DNA from 2 places in the Kocuria sabuli genome. Region 2 is predicted to be linked to the other one. Evidence: predicted binding sites of a transcription regulator. Region 2 holds the regulator's gene; the other holds the start of a gene.

Region 1 (6,521 bases), on a different contig from region 2:
GGGAGGAGACCCCGCCGGAGCTGTTCAACCACCACTCCAGCCGGTGGCTGCCGGACAACTCGTGGCGGCAGTTCCACGTGGGCCTCGCGATCGCGTACAACGCCTGGATCTACTACGAGACCACCGGTGACATCGACTGGCTGGCCGGTCAGGGCTCGGAGCTGATCATCGGCATCACCCGCCTGTTCGCGTCCCTGACCGACTACGACCCCGCGGACGGCCGCTACCACATCGCCGGCGTGATGGGCCCGGACGAGTACCACGACGGTCCCCGCGGCCAGCACGGGGGCGGGCTCAAGGACAACGCCTACACCAACGTGCTGGCGGCCTGGCTGTTCCGGCACAGCGCGCACATCTTCCACGACATGGTCGAGCACCAGCGCGAGGAGCTCTCCTCCCGCTACGGCCTCTCGGTCGAGGAGGTGGGGACCTGGCAGCAGATGGCCGAACGGATGTTCGTGCCGTTCAACCGGGACGGCACCATCAGCCAGTTCCACGGCTACGACGACCTCGACGAGCTGGACTGGGAGTTCTACCGGGCCAAGTACCGCAACATCGGCCGCCTCGACCTCCTGCTGGAGAACGAGGGCGACATGACCAACAACTACAAGCTGGCCAAGCAGGCGGACACCATCATGCTCGTCTACCTGTTCGGCCCGGAAGGGCTCGTCGAGGAGCTCGGGCGGATGGGCTACGACGTGGACCACGCCGCCATCGAGCGCACCGTCGACTTCTACATCGCACGGTCCTCGCACGGGTCCTCGCTCTCCCGGGTGGTCAACGCCTCGGTGCTCGCGTGGCTGCACCCGGACCGGTCCTGGTCGGCTTTCCAGGACGCCCTGCTGGTGGACCTGGACGACACCCAGGGCGGGACCACGGGCGAGGGCATCCACCTGGGCGCCATGGCCGGCTCCGTCGACGTCGTGACCCGCGCGTACGCGGGGCTGCGCGTGCGCGGCGAGTGGCTGGAGTTCGACCCGGCGCTGCCGAGCCAGCTGGACCGGGTCTCGTTCACCGTGCTCTACCGGGGACAGGTCATCCGGGTCTGCATCGACCACCACGTGCTCGAGCTCGAGGGCTCCTCGCGCCGGGCCGACAACGTCACCATCCACGTCCACGGCGCGGAGTACGTGCTCAAGGGCGGGCAGAAGATCCGGGTGGCGATCCAGCACCGTGCCCCGCACGCCCCGCTGCCGGTGGCGTCGCGGCAGGGCTGAGCCGGGCGGCGGCGTCGCGACACGCCTGAGCCCGGCCCCCTGGGCCCCGGACCGGGCCGGGGCCCAGGGGGCAGTGGCCCCGGGACGGACGCGCCGCGGCCGCTAGGCTGGGGCCATGGAACGCCGCGCCCCGACCGGTCTGGTCCTCCCGCACGCCGGGCACGCGCCCCGGATCGCCCCCTCCGCCTTCGTGGCGCCGACCGCCACGGTGGTCGGGGACGTCGAGCTGGGCCCGGAGTCCGGGGTCTTCTACGGCGCCACGGTGCGCGGGGACCGCTCCCCCGTCCTTCTCGGGGCGGGATCGAACCTGCAGGACAACGTGGTGGTCCACTCGGACCCCGGTCACCCGTGCACGATCGGGGCGGGCGTGAGCGTGGGCCACGGCGCCGTGGTGCACGGTTGCACCGTGGAGGACGAGGTCCTCGTGGGGATGAACGCGACCGTCCTCAACGGCGCCGTGATCGGCACCGGCTCCCTCGTGGCCGCCGGCGCGGTGGTCCTGGAGGGCACCGTGGTGCCGCCGCGCTCCCTCGTGGCCGGGGTGCCCGCCCGGGTCCGCCGGGAGCTCACCGGCCCGGAGCAGGAGAAGGTCCGTGCCAACGCCCGGACCTACGTGCAGCTCTCCGCCGAGCACCGCGAGCTCAACGCCTGAGCCCGGGGCGGACGCCGCGGGGCCGTCCCGGTCACTACTGCGCCGCGAGGGTGCGCGCGTAGTCCAGGTAGGCGTCGTGGTCGAAGCCGGGCAGCAGGCACGACTGCACCACGTAGCCCTGCAGCACCGAGAGGATGGCCTGGGCGAACATCGCGACCCACTCCCGGGCCCGTTCGGGGTCCAGGCCGAGCTCCTCGACCACCCACCGCCCGTAGCGCTCCTCGACCCGGTCGCGCACCCGCCCGAGGTGCTCGCCGGCCACGGCCGCCAGCGCGGGCTCGCTCACGGCCCCGCCCCACGTGATGAGCAGCAGCCGCGTGGCGGCCGGGTCCGCGGCGAGGCGCTCCAGCAGCCCCGCGACCCACTCCGCGGGACCCCCACCGTGCGGGTCCGCGCCCTCGTCCGCGCCCTCCGCCGGGTCCAGGACACGGTCCAGCGCCGTGCGCGCGGATTCGAGCACGAGCTCCTGCTTGGACGGGAAGTGGTTGTACAGCGCACCCGCGGACAGTCCCGTGGCGGCGATGATCCGGTGCATCGACGCCCCCTCGAAGCCGTGCTCCAGGAAGCACCGGCTGGCGGCCGCGACGATCTCGCGGCGGCGCTCGTCCTTGTACTGCTGGCTGACCCGGGGCATGCCGCCAGCCTAGGCGACGAACGGTCGTTCGCCCCGGTGCCGGGGCGTCCTCCCGGCCGGTGCGCGTGGCAGAATGCGCCCATGCCTGCCGGAACCCTCGCCCCCTTCGTCGCCGCCTCCCTCGACGCCGCCCACCTGGACGAGCCCCTCTCCCCGACCGGCCGCACGCTCGGCTGGGGAGTCGTCAGCACGGCCGACATCGCCGAGAAGGTGGTGCCGGACATCGCGGCGCTGCCGGACGCCCGGCTCGTCGCCGTGAGCTCCCGCGACCAGCACCGGGCCGAGGACTTCGCCCGCCGGCACGGTGTCGAGCGGGCGTACGGGAACAGCGCCGGGGCCACGGGCCTGGAGCGCCTCGCGGCCGACCCCGAGGTGGAGGTCGCCTACGTGGCGACCCCGCACGGCTACCACCACCGGGACGTGTCCGCGCTCCTGCGCGCGGGCAAGCACGTGGTGTGCGAGAAGGCCCTCGCCATGACCGCCGCGGAGGTCCGGGACCTCCAGGACCTGGCGCGCGGGCACGGCGTCTTCCTCATGGAGGCGGTCTGGACCCGCATGACCCCCGGCTTCCGCACCGCCATGGGCTGGGTCCGTGCCGGGCGGCTGGGCCGGGTGCACTCGGTCGAGGCCTCCATCGGCATGCACCGCCCGGTGGACCCCGCCCACCGGCTCTTCCGCAACGCCGACGGCGGCGGCGTGCTGCTGGACATGATGGTCTACCCCCTCACCTGGACCGGGGCCGCACTCGGCACGCCCCGGAGCTGGAGCGCCCGCGCGGAGCTCGGCGACACGGCCGTGGACCTGGACACCGCGCTGACCCTGGACTTCGGGCACGGCCGCGGCCACGTCAGCGGCACCCTCGCCGCCACCGTGCCGCACCAGGTCGTGATCAGCGGCACGGAGGGCTGGCTGCGGGTGGACGGTCGGATCAACTGCCCGACGACGCTGGTGCGGCAGAGCGCCGACGGGGCCCGCGAGCGCGCCGCTCCCGTCGTCGAGCACGTCGAGGTCACCGGAGGCGGGTACGTCTACGAGATGCGGGAGGCGACCCGCTGCATCCAGCAGGGGCTGCCGGAGTCGCCCGTGATGCCCTGGGCCGACTCCCTCGAGCTCGTCGAGCTCTTCGACCGGGTGCGCGAGCGGATCGGCCTGAGCTACCCCAACGACCGCCGCTGAGCGGCCCCCGTGCCGCGGGGCCGGGTGCCCCCGAGCCACGGCGGGGCCAGGTGCCCACGAGCCACGGCGGCGCCCGGTTCGCCCTGGGCGATGCGCGCCCGGAATCGTTGAACCTCCACTGCGGCGGAGCTATCATTCATCACAGTTGAGTTGATCGGACTCAACTAACTGTCAGAGGCATTGCTCATGTAGTTGAGGAGATGATGGACGTGGCCACGATGTTCACGCCGTTCAACGATTTCGACCGGCTCGCCGCCTCCCTGTTCGCCCGCCAGGGCCTGCGGGAGATGCCCATGGACCTCTACCGGGAGGGCGAGCGCTACATCCTGCGGGCCGACCTGCCCGGCATCGACCCGGAGAGCGTCGACGTCGACGTCGACGGCCAGCTGCTGACCATCCGGGCCGAGCGGACGCTGCCCGAGGTGCAGGACGTCCAGTGGATCACCCGCGAGCGGCAGAGTTCCTCGTTCGTCCGCCAGCTCAACCTCGGCCAGGGCATCGACATCCAGAACATCGCCGCGAGCTACGACAACGGCGTGCTCACGGTGACCATCCCGGTGTCGGCGCAGGCCAAGCCGCGCAGGATCCAGGTGGTCTCCGGACAGGGCGAGCAGCAGGCCCTGGGCGAGGGCCAGGAGGACGGCCGCGACCAGGAGGGCGGCGGCGACCGCGTGATCGGCGAGGGCGAGCTCGTCAACGGCACCCGCTCCACCCAGTCCACCGAGGGCTGAGCCGGGCCGCGCCGGGGCCCGCCGCCCCGGTGCGGCCGGTTCGGCCCGGTGCGGCCACGGGCCCGTTCCACGCGGGGGAACGGGCCCGCCGTCGTGCCCGGGGCCGTCCGCGGGCGGACGTCGATCACCGGGGCGGGCACGGCCTCGGGTATCTTGGCACCAGGAAGCATCGTCCCGTATCCGAAGACATCCATGGGAGACAGTCCGCACATGGCAAAGATCATCTACACCCGCACCGACGAGGCCCCGCTGCTCGCCACCTACTCCTTCAAGCCGATCATCGAGGCCTACGCCTCCACCGCCGGCGTCGAGGTCGAGACCCGGGACATCTCCCTGGCCGGCCGCATCCTCGCCGCGTTCGGCGACCGCCTGCCCGAGGACCAGCGGGTCGACGACGCCCTCGCCGAGCTCGGCGAGCTGGCCAAGAAGCCCGAGGCCAACATCATCAAGCTCCCGAACATCTCGGCCTCCGTCCCGCAGCTGAAGGCCGCGGTCAAGGAGCTGCAGGAGCAGGGCTTCGCCCTCCCGGACTACCCGGACGAGCCGGGGACCGACGAGGAGAAGGACGCCCGGGCCCGCTACGACAAGATCAAGGGCTCCGCGGTCAACCCGGTGCTGCGCGAGGGCAACTCGGACCGCCGCGCCCCCGCCTCCGTGAAGAACTACGTCCGCAAGAACCCGCACCGGATGGGCGAGTGGTCCGCGGACTCCCGCACCAACGTCGCCACCATGGCCGCCGACGACTTCCGCGACAACGAGAAGTCCGTGGTCGTCGAGGCCGAGGACACCCTCACGATCCGCCTGGTCGGCGAGGACGGCAGCACCACGGTGCTCAAGGAGTCCGTCCCCGTGCTCGCCGGTGAGGTCGTGGACGGCACCGTGATGCGGGCCGCCGCGCTGGACGCGTTCCTCGCCGAGCAGGTGGAGCGCGCCCGGCAGGAGGGCGTCCTCTTCTCGGTGCACCTGAAGGCGACCATGATGAAGGTCTCCGACCCCATCATCTTCGGCCACGTCATCAAGGCGTTCCTCCCGGAGCTGTTCGCAGCCCACGGCGAGGCCCTGGAGCAGGCCGGCCTGTCCCCCGCCAACGGCCTGGCCGCCATCCTCAACGGCCTCGACGCGCTCCCGGCCGACGTCCGCGACGACGTCCGGGCCGCGATCGACCAGGGGCTCGCCGACGGGCCCGCGCTGGCCATGGTGAACTCGGACAAGGGCATCACCAACCTGCACGTGCCCTCGGACGTCATCGTGGACGCCTCGATGCCGGCCATGATCCGCACCTCCGGGCGCATGTGGGGCCCGGACGGCGAGGAGGCCGACACCCTCGCGGTGCTGCCGGACAGCTCCTACGCCGGGATCTACCAGGTCGTCATCGACGACTGCCGCGCCAACGGCGCGTTCGACCCGACCACCATGGGCTCCGTGCCGAACGTGGGGCTCATGGCCATGAAGGCCGAGGAGTACGGCTCCCACGACAAGACCTTCGAGATCGCCACGAGGGGCACCGTCCAGGTCGTCGACTCCTCCGGGGCCGTGCTGATCGAGCACGAGGTCTCCCCCGGCGACATCTGGCGCGCCTGCCAGACCAAGGACGTCGCGGTCCAGGACTGGGTCAAGCTCGCCGTGACCCGCGCCCGGGCCTCCGCGACGCCGGCCGTGTTCTGGCTGGACCGCTCCCGCGCCCACGACACCAACCTCATCCGGAAGGTCGAGCAGTACCTGCCCGAGCACGACACCGAGGGCCTGCAGATCGAGATCATGTCCCCCGAGGAGGCCACCGCCTTCTCCATCGAGCGGATCCGCCGCGGCGAGGACACCATCTCCGTCACCGGCAACGTGCTGCGCGACTACCTGACCGACCTGTTCCCGATCCTGGAGCTGGGCACCTCCGCGAAGATGCTCTCCGTGGTCCCGCTCATCAACGGCGGCGGCCTGTTCGAGACCGGCGCCGGCGGGTCCGCGCCCAAGCACGTCCAGCAGCTGGTCGAGGAGAACCACCTGCGCTGGGACAGCCTGGGCGAGTTCCTGGCCCTGGCCGCGAGCCTCGACCACCTCGCCTCGACGGCCGGCAACGACCGCGCACGGATCCTCGGCGGGACCCTGGACCGCGC
Region 2 (6,521 bases):
GCCCACGCGAGATCTTGGCGATGAACATGCCCACGAAGGGTGACCAGGACAGCCACCAGGCCCAGTAGAAGACGGTCCAGGCGGTGGTGAAGCCTGCGGCGTCCTCGCCCCAGGCGCCGGTCTGTCCGGTCATCCAGAAGTAGTCCTGCAGATAGGTGCTGAACACGGCCGGGATGTGGTCCAGCAACAGGACGGTGGGACCGGCCACGAAGACGAAGACGGCCAGCAGCAGTGCCAGCACCAGGTTGATGCTGGAGAGGTAGCGGATGCCGCGGGCCACGCCCGAGACGGCGGAGACGACGAACGCGGCGGTCAGGACGGTGATGATCACGATCAGTCCGATGTTGCCGAACGGTCCCCAGCCGCCGACGATCTCCAGGCCGCGGGAGATCTGCAGCGCCCCGATGCCGAGGGAGGCCGCGGTGCCGAAGAGGGTCGCGAAGAGGGCGAAGATATCGATAAGCCGGCCGAGCCCACCCTCGGCGCGGTCCTTGCCGATCAGGGGCACGAAGATGCGGCTGATCAGCGGGGCGCGTCCGCGCCGGTAGGTGCCGTAGGCGATGGCCCCGCCCACGACGGCGTACATGGCCCACGGGTTCAGGGCCCAGTGGAAGGCGGTCTGGACAAGGGCGAAGACGGTCATCTCCGCGGCTTCCGGAGTCGTCGGGAAGCCGGGGACTCCGCTGGTGAAGTGACTCATCGGCTCGGAGGCGCCGTAGAACATCAGGCCGATGCCCATGCCGGCGGCGAAGAGCATGGCGAGCCAGGCGAAGAACGAGTACTCCGGCTCCTCCCCGTCCAAGCCCAGCGGGATGCGCCCGGTCTTGCCGAAGCCCACGAAGAGCATGAAGAGCACGGCCACCGTGGACAGTGCGGTGAAGAACCAGCCGGTGTTGGCGGTGACCCAGCCGAGTGCGGCCCCGGAGGCCGCGGTCAAGGTCTCGGTGGAGAGGGCGCCCCAGGCGATGAAGGCGAGGATGCAGACGGCGGTGACGAAGAATACGACCTTGTCGGTGCCGTAGCTGAGGTTGCGGTCCTCCACGGCGATGCCGGGGACCAGCGCAGGGTGGATACCGTGCGGGTAGCCCGAGTCCGGCTTCTGCAGCCGCTTCGACCCGCGCTCGTGGCGACTGGTCGCCTTCGGCTCGGGCGGGCCGGTTTCCCCCGTGTCCTGATGGGGTGGTTGAGGCGGAGTGCTCACGAATCCTCCTGCGTGGTGGGGTGGGTACGGTGTCGCGACGGAGCACGGTGGCGAGCGCGACGCTCTGAGGTGTGGACCGCCCCGACGACTGGGGAATGAAGGCCACTCTAGCGAACGGACTTTTTCGGCTGAAGGTCAGGCCCCGCTCCCGGTGTCACACCCGGCAAGTTGAGTGATATCGACTCAACTGAACTTGACAGCCTTCGCCCATGTGACAAACTTGAGCCAGGAAGACTCAAGAACTGAGACCTCCGGGAGCCCCTTGGGCCCTCGGACCCGTTCGATCGAAGGAGAACACGTCCATGTCTCGTGCAGTAGGAATCGACCTCGGCACCACCAACTCCGTGGTCTCGGTGCTGGAGGGCGGCGAGCCCACCGTCATCGCGAACGCCGAGGGCAACCGGACCACCCCGTCCGTCGTCGCCTTCTCCAAGGACGGCGAGACCCTGGTCGGCGACATCGCCAAGCGCCAGGCCGTCACCAACGTCGACCGCACCATCGCCTCGGTCAAGCGCCACATGGGCACCGGCTGGTCGCAGGAGATCGACGGCAAGACGTACACGCCGCAGGAGATCTCGGCGCGCATCCTCATGAAGCTCAAGACCGACGCCGAGTCCTACCTCGGCGACAAGGTCACCGACGCCGTGATCACCGTCCCGGCGTACTTCAACGACGCCGAGCGCCAGGCCACCAAGGAGGCCGGTGAGATCGCGGGCATGAACGTGCTGCGCATCGTCAACGAGCCCACCGCCGCAGCCCTGGCCTACGGCCTGGAGAAGGGCAAGGAGGACGAGCTCATCCTGGTCTTCGACCTCGGTGGCGGCACCTTCGACGTCTCCCTGCTGGAGGTCGGCAAGGACGAGGACGACTTCTCCACCATCCAGGTCCGCTCGACCGCCGGTGACAACCGGCTCGGCGGCGACGACTGGGACCAGCGGATCGTCGACTGGCTGCTGTCCCAGGTGAAGTCCAAGACCGGCGCCGACCTGGCCAAGGACAAGATCGCCCTGCAGCGCCTGAAGGAGACCGCCGAGCAGGCCAAGAAGGAGCTGTCCTCCGCGACCAGCACCAACATCTCCCTGCAGTACCTCTCCGTGACCCCCGAGGGCCCCGTGCACCTGGACGAGCGGCTCACCCGCGCGAAGTTCGAGGAGCTCACCCGGGACCTGCTCGAGCGCACCGAGAAGCCGTTCAAGGACGTCATTTCCGAGGCCGGCATCTCCGTGTCCGACATCGACCACGTGGTCCTCGTCGGCGGCTCGACCCGCATGCCCGCCGTTGTCGAGACCGTCCAGCGCCTGGCCGGCAAGGAGCCCAACAAGGGCGTCAACCCGGACGAGGTCGTCGCCGTCGGCGCGGCCATCCAGGCCGGCGTGCTCAAGGGCGACCGCAAGGACGTCCTGCTGATCGACGTGACCCCGCTGTCGCTGGGCATCGAAACCAAGGGCGGCGTGATGACCAAGCTCATCGAGCGCAACACGGCCATCCCGACCAAGCGGTCCGAGACCTTCACCACCGCGGAGGACAACCAGCCGTCCGTGTCCATCCAGGTCTTCCAGGGCGAGCGCCAGTTCACCCGGGACAACAAGAACCTGGGCACCTTCGAGCTGACCGGCATCGCCCCCGCCCCGCGCGGCATGCCGCAGATCGAGGTCACCTTCGACATCGACGCCAACGGCATCGTCCACGTCTCCGCGAAGGACAAGGGCACCGGCACCGAGCAGTCGATGACCATCACGGGAGGGTCCTCCCTCTCCAAGGAGGACATCGACCGCATGGTCAAGGACGCCGAGGCCAACGCCGAGGCCGACCGGGTCCGCCGCGAGGCCGCCGACCTGCGCAACAACGCGGAGCAGCAGGCATACTCCGTGGACAAGCTGCTGAAGGACAACGACGAGAAGCTGCCCGCGGACGTCAAGGCCGAGGTCCAGGCAGACGTCGACGCCCTGAAGCAGGCGCTCGAGGGCGACGACGAGGACGCCGTGAAGTCCGCCTACGACAAGCTGCAGCAGTCCCAGACCAAGCTCGGCGAGGCCCTCTACGCGCAGGCGCAGACCGACGGCGCCGAGGGCGCCCCGGACGCGGGCGCCGCGGCCGGTGACGAGGACATCGTCGACGCCGAGGTCGTCGACGACGAGGACGAGAAGAAGTGAGCATGCCCGATCCCACGCCAGGACCCGACGAGAACCCGGTGGAGAACGCTCCCGAGCCCTCCGCCGGCACCCCCGACGAGCAGCGCGCGCAGGACTCCGGCGCCGGCCCCCAGGAGGAGGCCGGGCCGGAGGGCCTGACCGTGGACGACATCCTCTCCACGCCCCAGTCGACCGACGCCGGCTCCGCCGACGCCGGGGCGGCGGCGGCCGAGGACCCGTCCGCGGCGCTGGCCGAGGAACGGCTCGAGGAGCTGCGCCGGCTGCAGGCCGAGTTCGTGAACTTCAAGCACCGCACGGCCCGCGAGAAGGAGCAGCTGCGCACGTTCGTGACCGGCGACCTCCTGCAGACGCTGCTGCCGGTGTTCGACGACATCGACGCGGCCCGCCAGGCCGGGGACCTCACCGACGGCCCGTTCGCGGCGATCGCGAACAAGCTCGAGGAGATCCTCGTCCGGCAGGGACTGACCCGCATCGGGGCGGTCGGCGAGAAGTTCGACCCGAACGTCCACGAGGCGGTCCTGCAGCAGCCCACGAGCGAGGTCGAGCCCGACCAGGTCTCGATGGTGCTGCGCTCCGGCTTCCGGATCGGCGAGCGCGTGGTGCGGCCGGCCCAGGTCGCCGTCGCGGTCGCCGAGTGAGGCCGGACCCGGCCTGAACCGGGCGGGAGGGGAGGCCCGGCCACGGGCCTCCCCTCTCGGCCCCGCTGCGCCGCGGCGCCCCGGGGCGACCCCAGGACTTCCACCGGGTGCTGCTCGTCAGGACCCCGACCGGCCCCACAGAAAGGAGGCGTCATGGCCAGCCAGGACTGGATCGACAAGGACTTCTACAGCATTCTCGGCGTCTCCAAGGACGCGTCCGAGGCAGACATCAAGAAGGCCTACCGCAAGCTCGCCCGCCGGTTCCACCCCGACCAGAACCCCGGGGACGCGGAGGCCGAGCAGCGGTTCAAGGACATCGCGGAGGCCCACTCCGTGCTCTCCGACCCCGAGGAGCGCAAGCAGTACGACGCGATCCGCGCGATGGGCTCCGGTGCCCGCTTCACCGCCGGCGGCCCGGGCGGTGCCGGCGGCTCCGCGAACTTCGAGGACCTCTTCGGCGACGTCTTCAGCGGCGGCGGCCGCCGCCGTACGAGCTACTCCACCGGCGGCTACGGCGGGGGCTTCGGAGGTGCGGGCGGGTTCGAGGACCTGTTCTCCCAGTTCGGCGGTCAGGGCGGCTACGGCGCGCCCGGGGGCGGGTACCAGGCCCCGCCCGCGCGCGGGGAGGACATCCGCACGGAGACGACCATCCCGTTCCGCTCCTCGGTGCGCGGGACCACCGTCAAGCTGCGCCGCGGCAACGGGCAGGAGACCACGGTGCGCGTCCCCGCGGGGGTGCGGGACGGGCAGAAGCTCAAGCTCGCCGGCAAGGGCCACTCCGGCCCGGGCGGGCCCGGCGACCTCTACGTCACCGTGCACGTGGGCTCCCACCCGTTCTTCACCCGCGTGGAGGGCACGGACGACGTCGAGGTCACCGTGCCGATCACGTTCCCCGAGGCCGCCCTGGGCGCCACCATCGAGGTGCCGACCCTGGACGGCGGCACGGTGCGGGTGAAGGTGCCCGCGGGCACCTCGTCGGGCCGGCGCTTCCGCGTCAAGGGCCGCGGCTTCAGCACCGCGAAGGGCGCGGGCAACCTCATCGTGACCGTCGAGGTGCACGTGCCGCCCCACCTGGACGGGCCGGCCGAGGCCGCCGTCCGCGCGTTCGCCGAGGCGACCGCGGACGATGACCCCCGGGCGGGCCTGGCCGCGAAGGCGCGGGTCTGAGATGGCCCTCGACGCCGACCAGCCGCTGTTCGTGATCTCCGTGGCCGCGGAGATCGCCGAGATGCACCCGCAGACGCTGCGCCAGTACGACCGGCTCGGCCTGGTCAAGCCGTCCCGCGCCCCGGGCCGGGCCCGGCGCTACTCCCAGCGCGACATCGAGAAGCTGCAGCAGATCCAGGTGCTGTCCCAGCAGGGCGTCTCGCTCGAGGGCATCCGGCGGATCCTGCAGCTCGAGAACCAGGTCGCGGTCCTGCAGGCGAAGGTGGCGGAGCTGTCCCTGGATCTCGAGGAGGCCCGGGACCGGGCCGAGGAGTCCTCGCGGATCTTCGCCGCCGGCGCCGGCGGGGACGTGGTGCGCATGGCGCGCGGCTCGCGGCCGCGCGCCCGCAAGATCTCCCAGGCCGTGGTGCTCTACCGGCCGCCGCGGCAGCAGGAGCGCTGAGCGCCCGGCCTCAGCGCAGCCGCTTCTCGAAGCCCACGTCGTACACGCCGTCCTCGTAGACCTGGGCCCGTCCCGGCAGGAGCACGTAGCCGCTGCTGCGGTACAGGGCGAAGGCCTCGGGCTGGCGGTTGCCCGTGGTGAGGCGGACGCGCCGGTAGCCCGCGGCGGCGGCGAGCCGCTCGAGCTCGGCCAGCACCCGCCGGGACAGCCCGCGCCGGCGGTGCGCGGGCGCGGTCCAGATCCGCTTGAACTCCGCCGTGGCGTCGTCGTGCCGGCGGAACGCGCCGCCGGCCACCGTCAGCCCGCCCTCGAGCAGCAGGACCAGCCCGCCGGTGGGCGGAGCGAAGTCGTCCACCGGGTGCTGCTCCATCTCCTCCGCACCGATCCGGGGCCCGTAGCGCTCCAGGTACTCGTGGTGCAGGCCCTCGAGCAGCGGACGCGTGCGCGGGTCCTCCGGGGGCACGAGGACGAACCCGTCCCGCCCGGGGGCCGCCCCCGCGCTCACGGGAGCCGGCGGTAGGTCAGGTCGCGCGGCACCCGGCCGGCCTCCTGCGCCTTGCGCTCGAAGCTCGTGAGAACCCGTCCCTCCCAGCGGGGGGCCCAGCCCGCGTCCGGGTGCTCCTCGTCGGCGAGCGGGCCCGGGTGGACGTTCTCGAAGTGTGGGGACGCGTCCAGGACCTCGCGCATCACCACCGCGTACTCCTGCCAGTCCGTGGCCAGCCGCCACAGCCCGCCCGGCACGAGCACCCGGGCGGCCAGCTCCGCGAACCCGGGGGAGACGAGGCGCCGCTTGTGGTGGCGGGTCTTGTGCCAGGGGTCCGGGAAGAACACCCACAGCTCGTCCACCGAGGCCGGGGCGAGCATGTGCTCCAGCACCTCGGGGGCGTTGGCCTGGACCACCCGGACGTTGTCCACGCCGG

What was found. The regulator HspR, encoded in region 2, represses chaperone genes until heat shock. The targets are predictions, from matches to a motif close to AAGTTGAGTCNNNNNGACTCAACTT.
Region 1: RE027_RS09785 (Hsp20/alpha crystallin family protein) is a predicted target of HspR. The motif match lies at 3,822-3,846, and genes of this name have one in related genera.

Annotation. Positions count from the first base shown of each region.
Region 1 is NZ_JAVHZE010000008.1:55,034-61,554, forward strand. Features, by position in the region: gene RE027_RS09765 (beta-phosphoglucomutase family hydrolase) at 1-1,217, shown strand, start outside; gene RE027_RS09770 (gamma carbonic anhydrase family protein) at 1,333-1,869, shown strand; gene RE027_RS09775 (TetR/AcrR family transcriptional regulator) at 1,904-2,503, opposite strand; gene RE027_RS09780 (Gfo/Idh/MocA family protein) at 2,585-3,679, shown strand; gene RE027_RS09785 (Hsp20/alpha crystallin family protein) at 3,883-4,410, shown strand; gene RE027_RS09790 (NADP-dependent isocitrate dehydrogenase) at 4,621-6,521, shown strand, end outside.
Region 2 is NZ_JAVHZE010000004.1:123,649-130,169, forward strand. Features, by position in the region: gene RE027_RS06190 (BCCT family transporter) at 1-1,201, opposite strand, end outside; gene dnaK (molecular chaperone DnaK) at 1,504-3,354, shown strand; gene RE027_RS06200 (nucleotide exchange factor GrpE) at 3,351-3,992, shown strand; gene RE027_RS06205 (DnaJ C-terminal domain-containing protein) at 4,146-5,159, shown strand; gene RE027_RS06210 (heat shock protein transcriptional repressor HspR) at 5,161-5,601, shown strand; gene RE027_RS06215 (GNAT family N-acetyltransferase) at 5,612-6,106, opposite strand; gene trmB (tRNA (guanosine(46)-N7)-methyltransferase TrmB) at 6,103-6,521, opposite strand, start outside.